3 regions of the Streptomyces venezuelae genome follow, and region 1 is predicted to be linked to each of the others. Evidence: riboswitches for the same ligand, from Rfam matches in the RefSeq annotation. Region 1 holds a riboswitch; each other region holds the start of a gene.
What was found. A riboswitch is a leader RNA that binds a small molecule or an ion and turns the genes downstream of it on or off. The one in region 1 is predicted to bind cyclic di-AMP.

Region 1 (2,257 bases):
TGACGTGGAGACGATCTGCCTGGGGCAGGCCGCTTCCGCCGCCGCCGTCCTGCTCGCCGCAGGCACGCCCGGCAAGCGGTTCGCGCTGCCCGGCGCGCGCGTCCTGATCCATCAGCCCGCCATGGCCGAGCCGATCAGAGGGCAGGCCACGGACCTGGCGATCCAGGCCGACGAACTCCTGCGCACACGGCGGCTGTTGGAGGAGATGCTCGCCCGTCACACGGGGCGGAGCGCGGAGCGGATCGCCGCGGACATCGAGCGGGACAAGATCCTCGATGCCCCCGCGGCCCTGGAGTACGGCCTCGTGGACCGGATCATTCCGAGCCGCAAGACGTCGCTCGCCGCCCGCGGTCCGAGGTGACCCCGCCGATGCTGCCGCCCGAACTCCCGCCGCTGCCCGCGCTGACCCGGGCCGAGGCCGAGCTGATCGACCGCTATCTCGAAGTCGTCGACCTGCTCGGGCGGATCAACCCGTCCCGCGTCGAGCACACCTACGGTGGGCTGCGCGCCGCCCAGGCCCTGGTCGGCCGGGCGAGCGCCCTGCGCGACGCGCTCGCCGTGATGCACCAGCGGGGCGAGAGTGAAGTGCACGCGCCGACGCTCGCTCAGGCACTGCGCGTCCTCGACGGGGAGCGGCGGGCCGGAAGAGTCACCGTGCCGCCCCGGAACGGCGACTGAGACACCGTCGGCCAACTGTGTCCTTCGACACGTCGACGTCCGGGGCGACTTCGAAACGGACCAGTCGGGCTACCACGGACGGCGTACGAATACGTCGTTTCTCGCGGGGGTGAAAGTTGCGTTCCGCGAGTACAGCACCGGCGGAATTGCGCATTCCGCCGCTGGTCGAGAGGTCGTCGGACCACGTCCTCGGGGGTCGATTTCGGCAGTGTCCACCTGAACAGGCCAGTCGTGAGGAGCCTCACAAAAGGCCGTTTCGGCTCGGTTTTTCGACCCATCTCGGGTCAAGATCCCTTCCGACGACAAGCCCCCGCCACAGCGGCGGGGCGGTCCGGGCGGACGCCGAGTCCTGCCGCCACCCGGATGACCGGTCGACATCTGTGCAACGGCAGGAGTGGAGGACCCAGGTACGACGGGCCCGTCCGGGAAGTCCGGACGACGCCCTTGGGGTGAAGCCGCAGAGCACCACGCGGCCGGGCATCTTCGCCTGCCCGAACCCGACAGGTCATCTTTCACAGGCGGCTGACGAAGGGTTGCGCATGACCGCGCTGAATCATGTTCCGTCGCTGCTCACCAGGACCGGTGCCGCATCGGTCCTCACGCTCGCCGTCGTAGGCGGCACCGTCGTGGCCCCCGGGCTCACGTCGGAGGCCGAGGCAGCCACACACGGGACGAAGGCGCTCAAGATCGCGGCGTCCAAGAAGGGCTCCCCGTACGGCTACGGCTCGGCGGGACCCAACCGGTTCGACTGCTCGGGGCTGACGCTCTACTCGTTCAAGAAGACGGGCAAGAAGCTCCCGCGCACCGCCGCCGCGCAGTACAACAAGACCAAGCACATCTCCAAGTCCAGCCGGACCCGTGGCGACCTGGTGTTCTTCCACTCCGGTCGGAACGTCTACCACGTCGGTATCTACGCGGGTAACAACCGCATCTGGCACGCTCCCAAGAGGGGCACCGTGGTGCGTCTGGAGAAGATCTGGTCCAAGAGCGTCTGGTACGGCAGGGTCCGCTGACCCACCGCCGCCGGTCCGGCACCCTCCACACACCACCAGGCAACGGTGCGTGGAGGGTGCCGGCGGGGATACCCGTACGGGATGTCCGACGACTGCGCCGGTACCGCCCGCAATGAGACGCCGTCGCTGTTCCAGCAGCGGGCCAAGCCGCTCATCGTGCGGGTCTCGTCCCGGCTCGCCGCGGTCGGCCTGGGCGTGCTGGTCCTGACGCTCGCCGGTTCGGTGCTGCTCGTCGTCGATGTGACGTCGGGTCGGGCCGAGGGCATCCTCGTGGGCGCGGGGACGCTGCCGATGTGCGTCGGGCTCTGGGGCGTACCGCCACGGCTCGCGCGGCGCCCCCTGGCGCGTGTCGAGGCGGCGCTCGCCGAGGAGCCGGACATCGGGCTTTCGGGAGATGCCAGGCCCTCAGGGGTCCCGAGGGGGAGCCCCTCGCCCGTTGCGCCGGGAGCGGTGCAGGTAGGGCGACGAGCCCTTGTGCCGAGGGGCCCCCTGGTCAGTGGGCGGCGTCGCGAGGGGTGCGCCGGACGGGTGCGCGCCAGGGCAACGCGATCCACACGGTCTTGCCC
Region 2 (2,257 bases), 5.9 Mb from region 1:
TTCGAGGACAGCGAGATCGAGCGCCTCGTGCGCAACCGCCTGGACGAGATCCCGCACGAGGCCGCCAACCCGGCCCGCCGCGCCGCCAAGGAGCTCTCCCGGCAGCTGTTCCCGCCGACGTCGCGCATGTCACGGCCACGCCAGGGCACCGAGGAGACGGTCGCCGCCATCGACTCGGCGGCGGTGCGCGCCTTCTACGAGAAGTTCGTCCGCCCCGCCACGGCCACGCTCGTCGTCGTCGGCGACCTCGAGGGCACCGACCTGGACGCCGTCCTCGCGGACACCGTGGGCGCCTGGACCGGCTCCGCAGGAGAGCCGCGCCCGGTGCCGCCGGTGACCGCCGACGACCGCGGCCGCATCGTCATCGTGGACCGCCCCGGAGCGGTCCAGACGCAGCTGCTGATCGGCCGGGTCGGCGCCGACCGGCACGACCGCGTCTGGCCGGCCCAGGTCCTCGGCACGTACTGCCTGGGCGGCACCCTCACCTCGCGCCTGGACCGGGTCCTGCGCGAGGAGAAGGGATACACCTACGGTGTACGGGCGTTCAGCCAGGTCCTGCGCTCCGCCCCGGACGGGACGGGCGCCGCGATGCTCGCCATCAGCGGCTCCGTGGACACCCCGAACACGGGCCCGGCGCTGGACGACCTCTGGAAGGTGCTGCGCACCCTCGCCGCCGAGGGGCTCACCGACGCCGAGCGCGACGTGGCCGTGCAGAACCTGGTGGGCGTGGCCCCTCTCAAGTACGAGATGGCGGCCTCCGTCGCGGCGACGCTCGCCGACCAGGTCGAGCAGAACCTGCCGGACGACTTCCAGGCGCAGCTGTACCGGCAGCTGGCCGCCACGGGCACCGTGGAGGCCACCGCGGCGGTCGTGAACGCCTTCCCGGTCGACCGTCTGGTGACGGTCCTCGTCGGGGACGCCGCGCAGATCGAGGAGCCCGTCAGGGCGCTCGGGATCGGTGAAGTCAGCGTGGTCACCGGCTGAGCGGCGGACAGCTGACAGGACCCCGGTGGACCGTTTCGGCCGCCGGGGTCCTCATATGTCCGGATTCATATGCTGGTTGCCTGTCTGCCGTGTGGCGTGCGCTACAAAAGTCGCGTTCTGTTTGTCGATTGAAAGGCGATCCGCTTAGCGTCGACCCGGCTGTCCGTCGCGCAGTACGCCGCATCCGCGGCACCGGGCAGTCATCGCCGAGTCCCCGTACGGCGCGAGCCAGGGGAGCCGGGGACCCACATGTCCCCTGGGGTGAATCGGGAACCTTGCCGCGAGGCGAGGGACTCGTAGGAGACCTTCCTGCTCCGAACCCGTCAGCTAACCCGGTAGGCGAGAGGGAAGGAAAGGAACACCCGCCACATGGCGTTCACCCGTGCCACCGGGAAGCACCGTCGTCCGAGCCGCATGACGCGGACCACCGCGAACGTCGCGGGTGTCGCGGCGCTCACCACCACCGGTGTCATCGGAGGCCTCGCCGGCCCCGCGCTCGCCGCCGCCGACGAAGCGGCCGTGGAGCACACCGGTCTCACCCAGGCGATATCCGTCGGCGACTCGCTCGCCGAGAGCATCGACGCGCAGGCCGCCGCTCAGCGCCAGGCCGCCGACGACGCCGCGGCCGCCAAGAAGGCGGAAGAGGCGGCCAAGAAGAAGGCCGCCGAGGAGAAGCGCAAGGCCGAGGCCGAGGCCAAGGCGAAGGCCAAGAAGGAGCGCGAGGCGAAGGAGCGCGCCGCCCGCGAGGCCGAGCGCAAGCGCCTGAACACCTACGTCTCCCCGATCTCCGGCTCGTACGTCTCCACCGGCTACCAGACCGGCGGCGCCATGTGGTCCTCCGGCAGCCACACCGGGGTCGACTTCCACGCCGCCTCCGGCACCTCGGTCCACGCGGTCGGCTCCGGCACCGTCGTCGAGGCCGGCTGGGGCGGTGCCTACGGCAACAACGTGGTCATCAAGATGAACGACGGCACGTACACCCAGTACGGCCACATGTCGTCCCTCAGCGTCACCGTCGGCCAGACGGTCACCCCGGGCCAGCAGATCGGCCTCTCCGGCTCCACGGGCAACTCCAGCGGCCCGCACCTCCACTTCGAGGCCCGCACCGGCGCGGACTACGGCTCGGACATCGACCCGGTCTCGTACCTGCGCTCGCACGGCGTCAACGTCTGACCGACGCGGCCCACGCAGAACCGCACCGAAAGCCCCGGCTCCCCGTGAGCCGGGGCTTTCGCCGTTCACGGCCGCCATGTGCAGGGCCACCGCGGTCTTG
Region 3 (2,257 bases), 4.6 Mb from region 1:
TCGTCGTCGCGTCCGTGTAGTCCTCTTCGAACTGGAGGATGTTGCGGATCGTGGCGCCGCGGAAGGCGTAGATGGACTGGTCGGCGTCGCCCACCACGCACAGCTCCGCGGGGTCGTCACCCTCGCCGCCGGAGGGCCCGACCAGCTCGCGCACCAGCGCGTACTGCGCGTGGTTCGTGTCCTGGTACTCATCGACCATCACGTGCCGGAAACGGCGCCTGTAGTGCTCGGCGACGTCCGGGAAGGCACGCAGCAGGTGGACCGTCGTCATGATCAGGTCGTCAAAGTCCAGCGCGTTCGCCTCGCGGAGGCGCGACTGGTACATGGCATAGGCCTGGGCGAGGGTCTTCTCGAAGCCATCAGCGGCCTGACCTGCGAAGTCCTCTTCGTCGATCAGCTCGTTCTTCAGGTTCGAGATCTTGGCGCTGAACGACTTCGGCGGGAACTTCTTCGGGTCGAGGTCCAGATCACGGCAGACCAGGGCCATGAGGCGCTTGGAGTCGGCGGCGTCGTAGATCGAGAAGGAGGACGTGAAGCCCAGCTTCTTGTACTCACGGCGGAGGATGCGGACACAGGCGCTGTGGAAGGTCGACACCCACATGGCGTTCGCCCGGGGACCCACGAGCTGCTCGACGCGCTCCTTCATCTCGCCCGCGGCCTTGTTCGTGAAGGTGATCGCGAGGATCTGGCCGGGGTGCACGCCGCGCTCGGCCAGCAGGTACGCGATGCGGTGGGTCAGCACGCGGGTCTTGCCGGATCCGGCACCGGCGACGATGAGCAGCGGGGAGCCCGCGTGCACGACGGCCGCGCGCTGGTTCTCGTTCAGCCCGTCGAGGAGCGTCGCCGGGTCGATGACCGGGCGGGCGGCGCCGTCGCGGTAGTGCGTGTCCCGGGTCATGGGCGCGTCGAACTTCCCGTCGAACAGGTCGTCCGGAATGGGCTCCGGAGCGCTGTCCTCGGGCGGCGGCGGGGGCGCTTCGTCCGCGGCCCGGGAGGGCTGCAGGTCCGCCAGGAAGCTGTCATCAAAGAGGCTGCTCATCGCCTCCCGAGTCTAGGCGGCCCCACTGACAACCCGCTGCGGGTTCCGGACAGACCGGTCCACGTCACACGACGCGCCGGTCCACGCCACAGGACACGCCGGGCCGGGTCACGCCCTGCCCGCGGACGATCACACTCCGACAAGACCGCCCGCGCGCCGCACACGCCCGCGAGAGATAACGAAAATGTATCGGGCATATCGAACATCAACCTTCACAGGCACCACACGAGTTGGCTAGCGTGCCCGGCGGGCCACTCGTCCCCCCACCGGCGAACCCCGCCGGGAACGGGCGGCCTCCGCCGAGTCCGACGTGTTCGGAGCCGGGGACCCACCGAGAACTTGGGGTGAATCGGTCCCGTACTTCGTACGGGACCGTAGGGCAGCCTTCCGAACCATCCGCCCGAACCCGACAGCTAACCCGGTAGGCGGTCTACGGAAGGAGTCGCCTCCTTGGCGTCGCACCGCAAGCCGCGGGACCGGGCAGCCGGCATTCGTACGGCCCCCGCCATCGGCATCACGACGGCAGCCCTCACCTCCGTCGCCCTCCTGTCGCAGAGCGCACAGGCCGCGCCCTCGGCGCCCACCAGGCCCAGCCTCGAAGAGGTGCAGAAGAAGGTCGACGAGCTCTACCAGCAGGCGGGGGTCGCCACCCAGAAGTACAACTCGGCCAAGGAGCGCACCGAGAAGCAGCGCAAGAAGGTCGACCGGCTCCTCGACGACGTGGCGCGGCGCACGGACAAGCTGAACGACGCACGCCAGGAGCTGGGCTCGTTCGCCGCCGCGCAGTACCGCACCGGCGCCGTCTCCGAGACGGCCACGATGATGCTCGCGAACGACCCGCAGGGTTACTTCGACCAGAACCACCTGGCGGACCGGCTCACCACGCGCCAGAAGAAGGCGGTCGACGCCTACCAGGCGGAGCAGGCGTCGGCGACGAAGCAGCGCACGAAGGCCGCGAAGAGCCTGGAGACGCTGACCGACTCCCGGGACGAGCTCAGGACGAGCAAGAAGACCGTCCAGAAGAAGCTGGGGGACGCGCGCGAGCTCCTCTCGAAGCTGACCGCCGAGGAGAAGGCGCGGCTCGCGGAGATCGAGCGGAAGAAGAAGCAGGAGGCCAAGCGCAAGGCGGAGAAGCTGGCGCGCGAGCAGGCCGCCGAGGCGGAGCGCAAGCGCAAGGCGGAGGAGGCGGCCCAGCGGGAGAAGGAGCGGGAGGGAGGC

Region 2: linked by a shared signal. The riboswitch ahead of DEJ47_RS28900 (M23 family metallopeptidase) and the one ahead of DEJ47_RS01530 (C40 family peptidase) in region 1 are both predicted to bind cyclic di-AMP.
Region 3: linked by a shared signal. The riboswitch ahead of DEJ47_RS23085 (C40 family peptidase) and the one ahead of DEJ47_RS01530 (C40 family peptidase) in region 1 are both predicted to bind cyclic di-AMP.

Annotation. Positions count from the first base shown of each region.
Region 1 covers NZ_CP029193.1:342,224-344,480, forward strand. Annotated here, with positions in the region: gene DEJ47_RS01520 (ATP-dependent Clp protease proteolytic subunit) at 1-361, shown strand, start outside; gene DEJ47_RS01525 (hypothetical protein) at 370-678, shown strand; cyclic di-AMP (ydaO/yuaA leader) riboswitch at 1,038-1,214, shown strand; gene DEJ47_RS01530 (C40 family peptidase) at 1,218-1,691, shown strand; gene DEJ47_RS37570 (DUF6328 family protein) at 1,773-2,257, shown strand, end outside; gene DEJ47_RS01540 (ATP-binding protein) at 2,185-2,257, opposite strand, start outside.
Region 2 covers NZ_CP029193.1:6,270,920-6,273,176, forward strand. Annotated here, with positions in the region: gene DEJ47_RS28895 (M16 family metallopeptidase) at 1-984, shown strand, start outside; cyclic di-AMP (ydaO/yuaA leader) riboswitch at 1,179-1,341, shown strand; gene DEJ47_RS28900 (M23 family metallopeptidase) at 1,354-2,157, shown strand.
Region 3 covers NZ_CP029193.1:4,953,730-4,955,986, reverse strand. Annotated here, with positions in the region: gene pcrA (DNA helicase PcrA) at 1-1,039, opposite strand, end outside; cyclic di-AMP (ydaO/yuaA leader) riboswitch at 1,327-1,483, shown strand; gene DEJ47_RS23085 (C40 family peptidase) at 1,490-2,257, shown strand, end outside.